DNA from 2 places in the Paenibacillus sp. FSL R10-2782 genome. Region 1 is predicted to be linked to the other one. Evidence: riboswitches for the same ligand, from Rfam matches in the RefSeq annotation. Region 1 holds a riboswitch; the other holds the start of a gene.
What was found. A riboswitch is a leader RNA that binds a small molecule or an ion and turns the genes downstream of it on or off. The one in region 1 is predicted to bind glycine.
Positions count from the first base shown of each region.

Region 2: it holds a riboswitch for glycine, as region 1 does, so the genes downstream of both, gcvT (glycine cleavage system aminomethyltransferase GcvT) here and NST83_RS18670 (sodium:alanine symporter family protein) in region 1, are expected to answer to the same signal.

Region 1 is NZ_CP151951.1:4,128,830-4,136,350, forward strand. It holds gene NST83_RS18655 (extracellular solute-binding protein) at 1-686, shown strand, start outside; gene NST83_RS18660 (sugar ABC transporter permease) at 721-1,596, shown strand; gene NST83_RS18665 (carbohydrate ABC transporter permease) at 1,620-2,447, shown strand; gene NST83_RS18670 (sodium:alanine symporter family protein) at 2,591-4,009, opposite strand; glycine riboswitch at 4,169-4,263, opposite strand; glycine riboswitch at 4,281-4,357, opposite strand; gene NST83_RS18675 (glycoside hydrolase family 1 protein) at 4,549-6,006, opposite strand; gene NST83_RS18680 (Gfo/Idh/MocA family oxidoreductase) at 6,031-7,020, opposite strand; gene NST83_RS18685 (oxidoreductase) at 7,057-7,521, opposite strand, start outside.
Region 2 is NZ_CP151951.1:3,939,518-3,947,038, forward strand. It holds gene NST83_RS17775 (BglG family transcription antiterminator) at 1-1,128, opposite strand, end outside; gene NST83_RS17780 (PTS mannitol transporter subunit IICB) at 1,211-2,695, opposite strand; gene gcvH (glycine cleavage system protein GcvH) at 3,089-3,484, opposite strand; glycine riboswitch at 3,785-3,974, shown strand; gene gcvT (glycine cleavage system aminomethyltransferase GcvT) at 4,152-5,252, shown strand; gene gcvPA (aminomethyl-transferring glycine dehydrogenase subunit GcvPA) at 5,381-6,736, shown strand; gene gcvPB (aminomethyl-transferring glycine dehydrogenase subunit GcvPB) at 6,733-7,521, shown strand, end outside.

The DNA of each region.
Region 1 (7,521 bases):
TAGCTGACAATATTGTAAACGTTTACAATCAGATGCTTGCCCAAAATACGGACCTGTATTTCAAGCCGGACGGCAGCTACATCGGTAATCAATCTCCTCATATCCGTTTGGGCTGGCAAACCGCCGTGGCTTTTCACAAAAAGCATCTACTCGCCAATGCGGATGGCTGGACCCCCGAATGGAATGCTTCGGTCAATAACGGAAAAGTTGCCTCTTTTGTAGGGGCAATCTGGATGAAGCAGGTTCTCACGGAGGCCGCGCCGGATACTGCGGGCAAATGGAGAGTCGCCCGTGCCCCTGGAGGGGACGGCAATTTGGGTGGATCTTTCATTTCCATCCTCAAATCCAGCAAACACCCCAAAGAAGCCTTTGAAGTCCTGACCTGGCTTCAAAACCCGGAGCACCAGTTGGAAGCCTACCAAAAAATCGGGCTGTTCCCATCCACTCCTGGCGTCTATGACGATCCTGCCATGGAGACACCCGAACCTTTCTTTGGCGGTCAGGCCACCGGACTGATCTTTGCTGCCTCCGCACGTAATGTCAAAAGCAGCTATTTCGGCGAGCGTTATCCTGTCATTCACGGCATTGTGACACGTCGCCTTGCCAATGTCGCCAAGCAGGATGCCGATCCCGATGCATTATGGACGGAAACGATGGACCGAATCGAACGGGAATTACAGCGGTAAAAAATCAAAAATTTAAAAAAGGCGTGTGGTCAATATGCTGAAAGAAATATGGAAGCACCGTGCCGTATATGCCGCAATCTCGCCGTTTTACCTGCTGTTTGGCATCTTCGGCTTGTTTCCGATTGGCTTTTCAATATATCTGGCGTTTCACAAATGGGATGGCATCGGAGATATGACCTATAACGGCTGGGGTAACTTTCGCTACCTTGTGACAGATAACGAATTTTGGCAGGCTGTGGGCAATACCTTTGCGATCTGGGTGTATTCAACGATTCCGATGCTATTTTTTGCACTGATTATTGCCTTCCTGCTTTATGCACCCTTTGTCAAAATGCGTACCCTGTGGCGGGTCGGATTTTTTCTGCCGAACGTGACATCCATTGTGGCGGTTGCCATCATCTTTGGCGCTTTATTTGCCAATAATTTCGGATTTCTCAATTACCTGCTGCAACTCCTGGGCTTGCCTATGATTCAGTGGCTTAATGTGCCGTGGGGTATCCAAATCGCCGTTTCCTCCATGGTTGTATGGAGATGGACCGGCTATAACGCGATCATCTATCTGGCAGGACTCCAGAGTATTCCGCATGTGCTGTATGAGGCTGCGAAAATAGATGGAGCAACCGGAGCGCAGGCCTTCTTTCGCATCACCATTCCCATGCTGCGTCCAGTCATCCTGTTTACCGTAATTACGTCTACCATTGGCGGAATGCAGTTGTTCACCGAGCCGCAGGTGCTGGTCGGTAATGACGGCGGCGCCGGAGCAAGTGGCATGACCATTGTGTTGTATCTGTATCGTGAATCGTTCATTAACAATTATTTTGGATATGGCGCAGCCGTTGGATGGGGCATGTTCCTCATTATTGCCCTGTTTTCCATCGTGAACTGGAAACTCGTACAAGGTAAAAAATAACGGCAGGAAGGGGGCTCTACAACATGATGCAGGCACGTGTAAAATCCGTTATTTTATATACCGGGCTGTTGGCGGGAATGATCCTGTCGATGTTTCCTTTTTACTGGCTGATCGTCATGGCTACCCGTACAACTTCGGACATCTATCGTTTTCCGCCGCAGCTATGGTTTGGAAGCCACTTCTGGAGCAATGTGACAAGAGTGTTGCAGCAGATTGATTTTGCCGGAGCCTTTTTTAATACGCTTTTTGTAGCCAACTCCGTTACCCTGTTGGTGCTGTTTTTCGATTCACTGGCCGGTTTTGCATTCGCTAAGTTTGATTTTCCGGGCAAAAAAGCATTATTCATCATTCTGTTGGCTACCATGATGGTCCCTTCCCAACTGTCGCTTGTCCCCTCCTTTGTCATGATGGCCGCCTTTGGATGGGTGGGCACGTTCAAAGCGCTGATCATTCCGGGGATGGTAAATGCCTTCGGCATCTTCTGGATACGCCAATATGCAGAGGAATCCATTCCAACGGAGCTGCTGGACGCGGGGCGTATGGACGGATGCAGCTTTTTTCGGCTGTATTGGAATGTGGCGCTCCCGATTCTACGTCCTGCGTTCGCTTTTCTCGGCGCATTCACCTTTATAGGAGCATGGAATGATTATTTATGGCCGTTAATCGTATTAACCGATGAGCGCAAATTTACGCTCCAGATTGCGCTGTCCCAATTAAACGGTATTTACAATACGGATTATGCGATGGTCATTGCTGGCACCCTGTTGGCTGTACTGCCACTTATCATTTTATTTCTTTTCATTAGCCGCCAGTTTATTTCCGATCTTGCCGCCGGAGCGGTCAAAGATTAGATTTACTGAGCCAGCTTTATCCTGCTCTAAAACGCAAAAAGGGAGTGTCCTCCCAGCCTGTAATGGCTGAGGGACACTCCCTTTCGTTATCCTGGCAAATGTTCTTGCAGAGTCAATATTCTTAAATCCGGATATATCGGACTTTACGATCTGACTGTTTGTCCATTTTCTTCTATGTCTATGGCTGCTCCTGCACTGGCACCTGCGAGTATTCCCTTTTTCTTGTTGGGATACAGGGAATCCATATAGGTACGGGTTTCTGCAACTACAATTCCCGACAAGCCAAGCAATGCAATCAAGTTCGGGAAGGCCATCATGGCGTTAAAGATATCTGCCAGTAACCAGATCGCATCCAGCTTAATAAACGCGCCTCCGGCAACCAGCGCAATGAACAGATAACGGTACGGTTTAATCCATTTGACACCCAGCAAATATTCAACACAGCGTTCTCCATAGTAGTTCCAGCCAAGCATCGTGGTGAACGCGAACATAATCAGAATGATTGTGAGCAGTTCCGCACCAAGCGGGAATGCGCTGGAGAAAGCTTGCTGCGTCATCAAGCCCGCATCGGTAGGACCGCTCCATACGCCACTAACCAGCAGCGTTAGCCCGGTCATTACGCAAATAATCATCGTATCTATAAACACACCTGTCATGGAAATCAGCCCTTGCTCCGCAGGCCATTTGGTTTTGGCGGCTGCGGCTGCAATCGGTGCGCTTCCCAATCCGGCCTCGTTGGCAAAAATCCCTCTGGCTACCCCGCTGCGCATCGCCAGCATAATCGTAGCTCCGGCAAATCCACCCGTCGCAGACGTCGTGGAAAATGCCGAATGCAGCACAAGTGCGAGTGCGGCAGGAATCTGATCGGCGAACCGAATCAGTACGATCATACAGATCAACACGTACAAGCCTGTTTTGAAGGGGACAACTTTGGTCGATACCTTGGCAATGCTCTTGAGCCCTCCAATAGTAACGAGTCCCGTAAGGGTAGCAATAATCAATGCCGTTACAATTGGCGGAACACCGAAGCTGTTTTCGGTTGAGGATACAATCGCTTTGACCTGAGGAAATGTTCCAATCCCGAACAGCGCCACCAGCATCCCGGAAAAGGCGAATAGCATCGCCAACGGTTTAAAGCGGCGTCCAAGCCCTTTTTCAATATAATACATCGGGCCGCCGGAAAATTGTCCATTCCGATCCTTCACCCGGTATTTTACTGCAAGCACACCTTCCGCATATTTCGTCGCCATCCCGAAAAAGGCTGCAACAACCATCCAGAACAGGGCGCCTGGTCCTCCCAGTTTTATCGCTGTCGCGACGCCGACAATACTTCCTGTACCTACTGTAGCTGCCAGCGCCGTACTCAGGGCCGCAAAGCTGCTAACATCCCCGCTACCCTCATTTGGAGCCTTGCCGATCAGCTTGATCGCCAGAGGCAGGCGGAAAACCTGCAACATTTTCAAACGTATGGTCAGCCACAGACCTGTTCCCATAACGAGAATAATCAGTGGAGCCCCCCATATCCAACTGCTAATTGTCTCTAACACATGTACCAAATTCATTTCAACCCGCTCCTCCAGCATATTAAAAAACAAAAAAGAGTCAAATCCGCTGATTCGACTCCTGGAGAGGTTAAAGGCACGAAAAAATACAACCATCTTGTGCAGGATTCAGCCACTAACAGCTCATAAAAAAGCCTAGGGCATCCCCTGTCACAGGTTATTCGCGTCTCTGTCCTTTTGCCTGAGAGTTTAAGCAGATGATATCTGCGGTGCACCTTCGGCGCCCAATTAAGGGTCTCTCCAGAGTTCTGTCCGTTTACGGTCCCGCTTGTTGCTGTAATCAGCCCAAGCACCTGAGAGTTTTGCCCCTTCGGTCGGAACTTACGTTCCATCTCCCGCAAACATCAACCAGACATATGAAATTGTTTTTTATTATACAGAAAACTTTCAGCTTTTTACAAGTGAAAAATTTGTGAAGTTGTTCCGTTTTTTTAGGACGAGCCTATAAAATAAGAGCGGGCGCAGCCAGATTCATCCTCATGATGTTCTTCGCCGCACCCGCCCCCAGACCATATCGGGTTATATTCAGTTAGCTTGGATTACAGTTCTTCGCCGTTAGTGGCAATTACATTTTTGTACCAGTCAAAAGAATCCTTCTTGGAGCGCTTCAATGTTCCATTACCGTCATCGTCCAGATCAACATAAATAAATCCGTAACGCTTGGACATTTCGGAAGTAGACATACTCACAAGGTCGATAGGCCCCCAGCTAGTGTAACCAATCAAATCCACACCGTCCGCAATCGCTTCCTTCATTTGGGCGATATGCTGGCGCAAATAATCAATGCGATAGGTATCGTGAATGGAGCCGTCTTCTTCCACCTTGTCATATGCACCCAAGCCGTTTTCCACGATGAACAGCGGCTTTTGATAGCGGTCATATAATGTGTTCAGCGTAACACGCAGGCCGATCGGATCAATCTGCCAGCCCCAGTCAGAGGATTGCAAATATGGATTTTTCACGCCACCAATCAGGTTCCCCGCTGCCTTCTCGCCTTCCGGACCTGCAGAGACGGTCAAGGTCATGTAATAGCTGAATGAGATGTAATCAACCGTGTTGTTTTTCAAAATTTCGGCATCGCCGGGTTCTGTGTGCAAAACAATATTATTTTCTTCAAAATAACGATTCATATAATTTGAATATTCCCCACGGGCATGTACATCCGTAAAGAACAGATTCATTTGGTTTTCATGCTGACTTTTCAGCACGTCCTCCGGGTTACACGTATGTGCATAGCTTTCCATACGAGCCAGCATACAGCCGATTTGAGAGCCAGGAATAATCTCATGGCCTCGTTTTGTCGCCAATGCGCTCGCCACAAACTGGTGATGCAGGGCTTGATAGATCGCTTGTTGCTTGTTATCTACACGGTCAATGACCACACCGCCACCTGTGAACGGACTCATCGTCATCACATTGATCTCATTAAAAGTCAGCCAGTATTTCACTTTATCCTTATAACGTGTAAACACCGTTTCGGCATAATTGACGTAGTGTTGTATCACTTCACGACCGAGCCAGCCATTATATTTCTGTGTCAGTCCTAGCGGTGTTTCGTAATGGGACAATGTCACCAGTGGCTCTATCCCATACTTGCGCAGCTCGTCAAATACATTATCGTAAAATTGCAGTCCTGCTTCATTCGGCTCCGCATCATCACCATTCGGGAAAATCCGTGACCAGTTAATGGACATGCGGAATACCTTAAAGCCCATTTCCGCAAATAATGCGATATCTTCTTTGTAATGATGGAAAAAATCCACACCCTCGCGCTTTGGAAAACGGGCATTTACCTTACCAGACAAAATGTCTTCGAGTCGCTCGGACGAAATCTCTATAGCATGATCGTTTGTGCGCTCTGCTTTGGGTACATAAGCAATCACGTCCGCACTGGACAATCCTTTTCCATCTACGTCAAAAGCGCCTTCCAATTGGTTAGCTGCGGTTGCCCCGCCCCACAGAAAGTTTTTCGGAAATCCTTTTAATGTCTTAGTCATAGTATGAGAGCCTCTTTTCTTTAGTTATTTTTGTATATCTTCAAAATAAATGCCATTTTGATGGCGCAGCTCATTGCTGATCTTCTGAACCTCTATGCTTAATGACTTCAATTCTTCGTAGCGGTCTTTGTCCTTTTCGGCAATGATCCGATAAAATTCCTGAGCCTCGTGAAACATGAAATGATGAGTTTCAGGAGCACTTATAGTATCTATTTCCTGAGTACGGACATCCATCACCGATACCTCCGTGATACCAGAAACACCACTGGAGATCATAGTGGCCTGGTCCCCGTAAATTTCAACACGGTTGGTGGTTACAGCATTTTTGGCCAGTTGGATCACCACTGTAAAATCGGGATACGACAGTAGGATCGGGCCGCCCAAATCCACGCCATTCTCATGCTTTTGGGCACGGTACAAGCCTGATGTCGGAGCTCCGAGCAAATCAATGGCAAAATACAGTGAATACACACCCAAATCCGTTAATGCCCCCCCGCCATAAGACAGAGAAAAAATATTAGGAGTATCTCCTGACAGCAACTGATCATACCGGGAGGAAAATTGCATGGAGTACAAGGTGCCGCCCTGGATATTGCCCACGCGCTTCAAGTTGTCCTTAAGGCGCAAAAAATTAGGCTCATGGATATGGCGAACCGCTTCCAGCAGGTAGCAACCATTTCGGTCAGCCAACTCGTAAGCTTCTCGCAATTCCTGTTCTGTCAGGCTGATCGGTTTTTCGACAATCGCATGTTTGCCATGCTCCAAAAAAAGACGCGCTTGCGGCATGTGCAAGGAATTGGGCGTAGCAATATAAATGGCATCAATATCGGATTGAGCCATCTCTTCCAAACTGTCATACAGCGTAATGTTTTCAAGCTGACACCCAGCGGCAAAAGCTGTGCCTTTGTCCTTATTTCGAACAAAGAGGGCTGTAATTTCCCAGCCGCCACCTTCTTTCACGGCTTTAACCCATTCCGTGCTGATCCATCCGGTTCCAATCATTCCGAGCTTCATATGGCATAACTTCCTTTCTTGATGGCGAGTCTATCGTCAGAAATCAACGATGGACGGGGAAGGCTGCTTAAAGCCGCTTTCCAATATTTCGATTGTCAGCAATATGTCCTCGTCCTTAACCAGCTTGGGTGTTCCGTGCACAATGGACTCGTACAACGAGTCATACAATTGTCCATAATCTCCTATTGGCGTAGGAAGTGTTTCCTCGATAGCTTCACTACTACCGGGCGTCACGTATTTAAGTTTGCCATAGGAAGTGGGATTATCCAGTCCGAAACCTTCCGCATCCGGGGTCTTGCCGGCTTTCAGCCAGGTTTCCTGCTGATCGTCCCCCCATTTGACAAAGCTGCCTTTTGTCCCGTGAATGGTGAACTGCGGGTAAGGCAGGCACACCACCAGAGAAGTTTTTACAATCACTTTTTTGTCCGGGTAATATAATATAGTTTCATTGTAATCATCAGCGCCATGAGGAGTACGAATGGACTTGATGTCATACCCGAC
Region 2 (7,521 bases), 190 kb from region 1:
CACCGAGTCGAACAAGTTGCCGTAATCCTTGCGGATTTGCTGGAGCAGAGGATTGCGGATGGATCTGCCTTCCTTCAAACGTTTGAGTACAGGAGCCATATGGGCAATCAGTCCTTCACGCAGAACGCGATCCTCTGCCAATGGCGTATCTGTCTCTTCCTCCACACGACGAATCAACTCATGAACCGACTCCAGCAGTACGAGATCATCCAGCGGCAGCAGCCGGGTGGAATGATCCTCGGCATCACGGAACAACAATCTGAAATAAGATCGTTCCGGCTCCGGAAAATCAATATCCAGCGCCTCTGACAATTCAGTGCATATGCGTTCCACCATAGCTGTGCGCAGCATGATATTCTCATCCCAATCTGATTTGGAATACGAGGGACGGTGATCCACAACGTATCCAAGTCGCAGACGTGCCAGCGAAACGCAAATTTGGATCAACAGCTCCATATACTTGCTTTCCACCATGCTTTTCAGCCATTTCTCATGGGGCTGCCAGAGGGCATTTTCCACGGTCAGCAGGTTCTCTCTGCCAATCATCTCCAGCAACTTATCAGCGACACGTGTCACAGGACGAAGCTCCTCACGGCTGGAAAACAGATCCGATTCATCCAAATACTCTAGAGCCAGCTCGGAAATCGCCCGTCTTTTGTCCATCTCCCGGCCTGTAATCTCGACGCCGTACCCACGTCTGCGCACAAGCACAAGTCCCCGTTCCCCAATCCAGTCTTGCAATTCGTCCAGATCATGACTGACAGTAGTTACCGTGACCTTCAAATCAGCAGCCAGCGCCAGCAGCTTGATCGGATCCTGTGAATCCAGCAGCATACAGAGGACTACAATCTTTCTCTCCTCAGCCGAATATTCGTCCGACTTCGTATGCATCAATTGCTCCCGCAGACATACAAGCTGAGCCGGGTCGGCATCCACATAGATACCAATCCCTGATTTTTTCTCCAGCTTTACCTCATGAGCCGCTAGCCAATGCTCGACTGCGCTGAGTTCCCGGTGAACCGTCCTTGTGCTGACATTAATCTTCGTGGCAATTTCCCCAGCCGTTACCTCTTGGGACTGCTCCAGAAGGTATTCCACGATGTCACGTTGTCGTTTCGTAATATTCATAAGCGATACCGTTCCTTCCCAAGCTCATCCCTTCCGCAGAACACACGAACTGCATACAAGGCGGCCTGAATACTCCAGGGGATTAAGAATCGGATTTCAGACGTTCCACCAGCGCTTCGTATGCAGGACTCTTCAGGAAATTATCAATAGAAATATGCTCGGCATTTGGAGCCACCGTTTTAGCCCGGTCCGTCAACGTTTTTTGCGTAATAACAATATCCGCATCCTGCGGAATCTCACTGATTGCCGTGTTCGTTACCGTAACATCCACACCCGCCTGCTTCATTTTTTTGCGTAAAATCGAGGCGCCCATAGCGCTTGAGCCCATACCTGCATCACAGGAAAAGACGATCTTGTTCACATCTGATTTATCCTTGAGCGTTTGAACTTCGACAATCCCCGCAGCCCGATCAGCTTCGCGGTTATCTTCCGTTACAGTGGCATTTTCGCCTGCAGCCTTACTTTGAGTTTGAGTTTTCATATCCTTCATGCGGGAGGCCGCTTCCTCAAGACCCTCTTCTTTTTGCTTACCTGTCTTGAGTAACACAGCAGCAACAGCAAATGATACGACCGCAGCAGCAATCACACCGCTCAGCATTGGCAAATATCCGCCTTTTGGTGTCATCAGGAAATAAGCGATGATACTGCCCGGTGAAGGTGCTGCAACTAGTCCGGCACCTGTCAGCATGAAACAGAAGGTTCCCACCACGCCTCCTGCTATAGCAGCAAGAATCAGAATCGGCTTCATCAAAATATAAGGGAAATAAATTTCATGAATCCCGCCGAAAAAGTGAATGATGACCGCGCCGGGAGCCGACGACTTCGCAGAGCCTTTACCAAACAGGCAGTAGGCCAGCAAAATACCGAGCCCCGGTCCAGGGTTGGATTCAAGCATGAACAAAACGGATTTGCCTGTTCTTGAAGCTTCCTCCAGCGCAATCGGACTTAATACTCCGTGGTTCAATGCGTTGTTTAAAAATAATACTTTTCCGGGCTCAATAATGAGGTTGACGAGCGGCAAAAGCCCTGCGTTTACGAGGAACTGTACCCCTGCTGACAACACTTGACTGATAATTTGTACAAACGGTCCGATTGCCACATGGGCAAGCAGCGCTAAAATCGCCCCGATAATCCCTGCCGAGAAATTATTGACCAGCATTTCAAAGCCTGATTTAACTTTGCCGTCAATCGCCTTGTCGAACTTCTTCAATATCCATGCAGCCAACGGACCCGCTACCATCGCGCCGAGGAACATCGGAATGTCCGCCCCGACAATGACACCCATCGTCATAATGGCCCCGATCACACCTCCGCGCTGTCCGTGAATCATGGTGCCACCCGTATAACCGATCAGCAGCGGCAGCAAATAATTTTTCATCGGATCAACCAGTTGTGCAAAACCCTCATTTGGGAACCATCCGGTCGGAATAAAAAGTGCCGTGATCAATCCCCACGCGATAAAAGCTCCCATATTGGGCATAACCATACCACTGAGAAAACGACCAAAACGCTGTACGGCAACGCGTGCGCCTCCGTTTGAATTGGACTTTGCGTCCACTGTGCTCATATTCATATCCTCCTTATAGGTAAAAAGCATCACTACCTTTTCTTAAAATTCATACTAAATGACAACGCTATCTTCATCAACGAAATGAAAACGTACTTTCGTCATGAACGTTGATGACAACATTTAAATTTAAGATAAACAGGCGCGAAATCATTAGGCATAATTCCTCTTAATATGGCCTGTAACGTTAGAATTTAATCGAGAAACCATGCGTCATCTATACCATTTCTGTACAAGGAATAACCTCTAAGTAAGGAAAAAACACGTAATTACGCTTGCCAAAAAAGACAGCAAAAAATAGCCGCTATGCCCAATCATCGCGACTATTTTTATACAAAACCGAGCGGACAAACGCCACTCTTATTCAGTTATCCAACCTAATTTGCCCCATTATTACTCATTGGCAGTCAACTGCTCGTACTGATCCGCAGACAGCAGCTTGCTTAGTGCTTCCTCTACATCTTCTCCAATCTCCACTTCGATCATCCAGCCTTTTTCATAGGGAGACTCGTTTACCAGTTCAGGCGTGGTTTCCAGTTCTTCATTCACCTTCAACACCGTTCCCGTCACCGGAGCGAACAGGTCGGATACTGTCTTTACCGATTCAATAGTACCAATCTCTGCCCCCTGCTCAATCGTTGCTCCCTCCCCAGGCAGCTCCACGAAAACGATATCCCCCAGCTGATGCTGTGCAAAGTCCGTGATACCGATTCGTACCGTTCCATCCTCTGTGCGCTGAACCCACTCGTGTTCCTCCGTGTACCACAATTGCTGCTTCACTTCACTCATCCTGCTCCGCCTCGCTTCCATATGGATTACATTGTTTCGCCTACCCATCTATGACAGGTTAAGATTATGACAAGAAGAACTATTATGTCAATAATACTAACAAAAATATTTCATATCCCTCCATATGTTGTTTTAATTAAAAATACGACAGGATATAACAAACGCTTACATATCCTTATTTATGAATAAAATGTTTTTAATAATATTTTTCATGACATTTTTGTTGACATTTCGAATAAATTTGCGTATTAATGGGTTATAACAAGTGCTTTTGGAAATACCCGATAACTGTAAACGCGGATGAACGTGGAGGGAGAGACTGCCAAAAACTCGCATAGCTGCTGCCACTTGTGAAAACAAGGTAGCAAGCGAGTGGAATCAAGCTGTTACCGGCAGGACCGGATGGCATATAGCTGATCCAAGGGCAGCGCCGAAGGAGTAAACCTGCATCGCAGGTGAATCTCTCAGGCAAAAGGACCTCTGCCGGACGCATCTCTGGAGAGCATTCGCCATACAGGCGGATCACCCAAGGGGAAACCTGGTACGCACCGGGGTAACTCTCAGGTATCAAGGACAGAGCTGAAAAAAAGTGTGTGGACTGCCGTTCATACGTTTTTTTCGGCCTGTCTTTTTTGTTTAGCTGATCACACCGGATAGGAGTGGAAAAATGACTAACTTGCGAAAAACGCCGCTGTATTCGTCCTACGGCACGCTGCCGGGGGTTCGTTGCATTGATTTTGGCGGCTGGGAGCTGCCTGTACAGTTCAGTGGCATTCAAAAGGAGCATGAGGCCGTCCGACAACGTGCGGGATTGTTCGATGTATCGCATATGGGTGAATTCTTGGTCGAAGGCCAGGAAGCCGAAGCATTTCTGCAACAGGTAACGACGAACGATGTCAGTCAGTTGGAGCCAGGTCAGGCCCAATACTCGCTCCTGTGTTACCCGGATGGAGGTGTAGTAGACGACCTGCTTGTTTACTGTAAAGGGTCGGAGCGTTACATGCTCGTTGTGAATGCCTCCAATATCGACAAGGATTGGGATTGGCTGCTTCGCCATGCTCCTGCATCCGTTCATCTGGAAAACGTATCAGATGCGGTAGCACTGCTGGCATTGCAAGGACCTGAAGCTGCTCGTATTGCCGTAGCCGTGACAGACACGGACATTACGAAGCTGGCATCCTTCCGATTCAATGAGGATGTGCAGTTGTTCGGGGCAAAAGCGCTCGTCTCCCGCACCGGATACACGGGGGAAGACGGCTTTGAATTTTATGTGCCTGCGGTGGATGCACCGGCAGTGTGGGACGGATTGCTTCGCATCGGTGAACCGTATGGTCTGGTTCCCGCCGGACTTGGAGCCAGGGATACGCTGCGCTTCGAAGCGCGGCTACCGCTGTACGGGCAGGAGTTGTCCGCTACCATTTCCCCACTGGAAGCTGGTTTAGGCTTCTTCGTCAAGCTGAATAAGGGAGATTTTATCGGCAGAGAGGCCCTGCAACGTCAGAAAGAACAAGGTATTCCGCGCAAGCTGATCGGACTGGAAATGCTCGACCGCGGCATACCGCGTGCCCATTATCCCGTTTTTGCGGAAGGACAGCACATTGGCGAGGTCACAACGGGAACCCAGTCGCCCACCTTAAAGCGTAATCTGGGTTTGGCTCTGGTGGACTGCCGTTTCAGTTCCCTATCCACACCGCTGGGGGTCGAGATTCGTGGCAAGCGCCTGCGTGCCGAGGTGGTAGCAGCGCCCTTTTATAAACGTCCACGCTAATTTAAATGCTCGGCTTACTATAACTATCGTGATCCGTTACTAACGCTACCCCGTTCGCAATCGTTTATTAATCATTTGTTAATCGTTCTACGTTTTTACGATTTGTTGGTTGAAAGGAGCCAGACCCAATGAAACAACATCGTTACCTTCCCATGACTGAACAGGATCAAGCGGAAATGCTACGCGCGGTCGGCGCATCGTCTATCGACGATCTATTCAGCGATATTCCTGAGGCGATCCGGTATGAGGGGGAGCTTCCCCTGTCTTCTGGGCTAGACGAAAGAGCCTTAACCCGCCACTTATCCGGACTGGCCGGGCAAAATGCCAATACAGACACGCACGCCAGCTTTCTCGGCGCAGGGATTTACGATCATCATATTCCATCCGTCATCCAGCATATCACTTCGCGCTCGGAATTTTATACGGCCTACACTCCTTACCAGCCGGAGGTAAGCCAGGGCGAGCTGCAAGCCATCTTCGAATTCCAATCGTATATATGCGAATTAACAGGCATGGCTGTAGCCAATGCCAGTATGTATGATGGAGCGACTGCGCTGGCAGAAGCAGGCTCATTGGCCGCCGCTGCCACCCGCCGCAAGCAGCTTATCGTATCGCGGACCGTCCATCCAGAGGCACGCCAGGTGCTGGCTACTTATGCGCGCGGGCTGGATTTAGATATCGTGGAAATCGGCTGTGCAGACGGTGTAACCGACGTGAAAGCATTAGCGGTAGCCATATCGGAACAGACGGCGGCTGTTTTGGTCCAAAGCCCTAATTTTTTCGGGGCCGTGGAAAATCTGAAGCCGATGGCTGACCTGGTCCATGCCCACAAGGGCCTTATGGTCGTAAGCGCCAATCCGCTGGCGTTAGGCCTGCTGGAAGCACCCGGCAAGCAGGGTGCGGATATTGTCGTAGGAGACGCGCAGCCGCTTGGCATCTCCTCCTCCCTCGGCGGCCCGACCTGCGGCTACTTTGCCGTTTCACAGGCGCATATGCGCCGCATCCCTGGCCGTATTGTGGGCCAGACCACAGACCGCAACGGCAAACGCGGCTTCGTGCTGACCTTGCAGGCACGGGAGCAGCATATCCGCCGGGAGAAGGCCACCTCTAACATATGCTCCAATCAGGCGTTGCTCGCTTTATCTGCCTCTGTGTATTTGTCCGTCATGGGTAGACAGGGCATCGCGGAAGTAGCCGAGCTAAACCTGCACAAAAGCCGCTACGCACTGGAGCAATTACTCGGCTTGAAGGGCGTAACCGCCTCCTTTACCGCACCCACCTTTAACGAGTTTGCCCTTCGGTTGCCTGAGGGTACGGATATGAATAAACTGCAAGCCGGATTGCTTGCTGCTGGCTTTATCGGCGGCTACGATTTGGGCCGGAATTATGAGGAATATGCAGGTCACATCCTGATTGCCGTGACAGAGCAACGGACAAAGGAAGAGATCGATCAATTCGTACACATCTTGGGGGGATTGCTATGACGCATACTACAGGACAGGATCAGGGAACACCGAATCCAGAAGTCGAATCCAGTCAAAATCAGAAGAAAAAACATGAGCAGGCGCTCATTTTTGAATTGAGCAGACCGGGCCGTATCGCCTATTCCCTGCCTGAATGCGATGTTCCCCGTCGTCCAGTAGCAGAGCTTTTGCCGGATTATGCGCAGCGCAACGAGCCTGCGGCATTGCCCGAGGTATACGAAGTAGACGTTATTCGACATTATACCGCACTGTCACGGCGTAATTTTGGCGTGGACAACGGATTTTATCCACTCGGCTCCTGTACGATGAAATACAACCCCAAGGTGAACGAGGATGTCGCCCGTTATGCAGGCTTCGCCAAAATCCATCCGTACCAGCCGGAGGACAGCATCCAGGGCGCCATGGCGCTGCTCCATACGCTTCAAAACGATCTGGCCGCGTTAACTGGCATGGATGCCGTCACCCTTCAGCCCGCCGCGGGCGCCCATGGCGAATGGACCGGGCTGATGATGATTCGCTCCTACCACGAAGCGCGTGGTGAGCGGCGTACCAAGGTGCTCGTGCCGGATTCCTCGCATGGAACGAACCCCGCCAGCGCCACTGTGGCAGGCTTCGAAACGATAACCCTCCCCTCCACACCACAGGGGCTGGTGGATCTGGACGCGCTGCGTCAAGCCGTAGGCAACGACACCGCTGCGCTTATGCTGACCAACCCGAACACGCTCGGGCTGTTCGAAAAGCAAATCGCTGACATTGCCGCGATTGTGCATGAAGCGGGTGGCCTG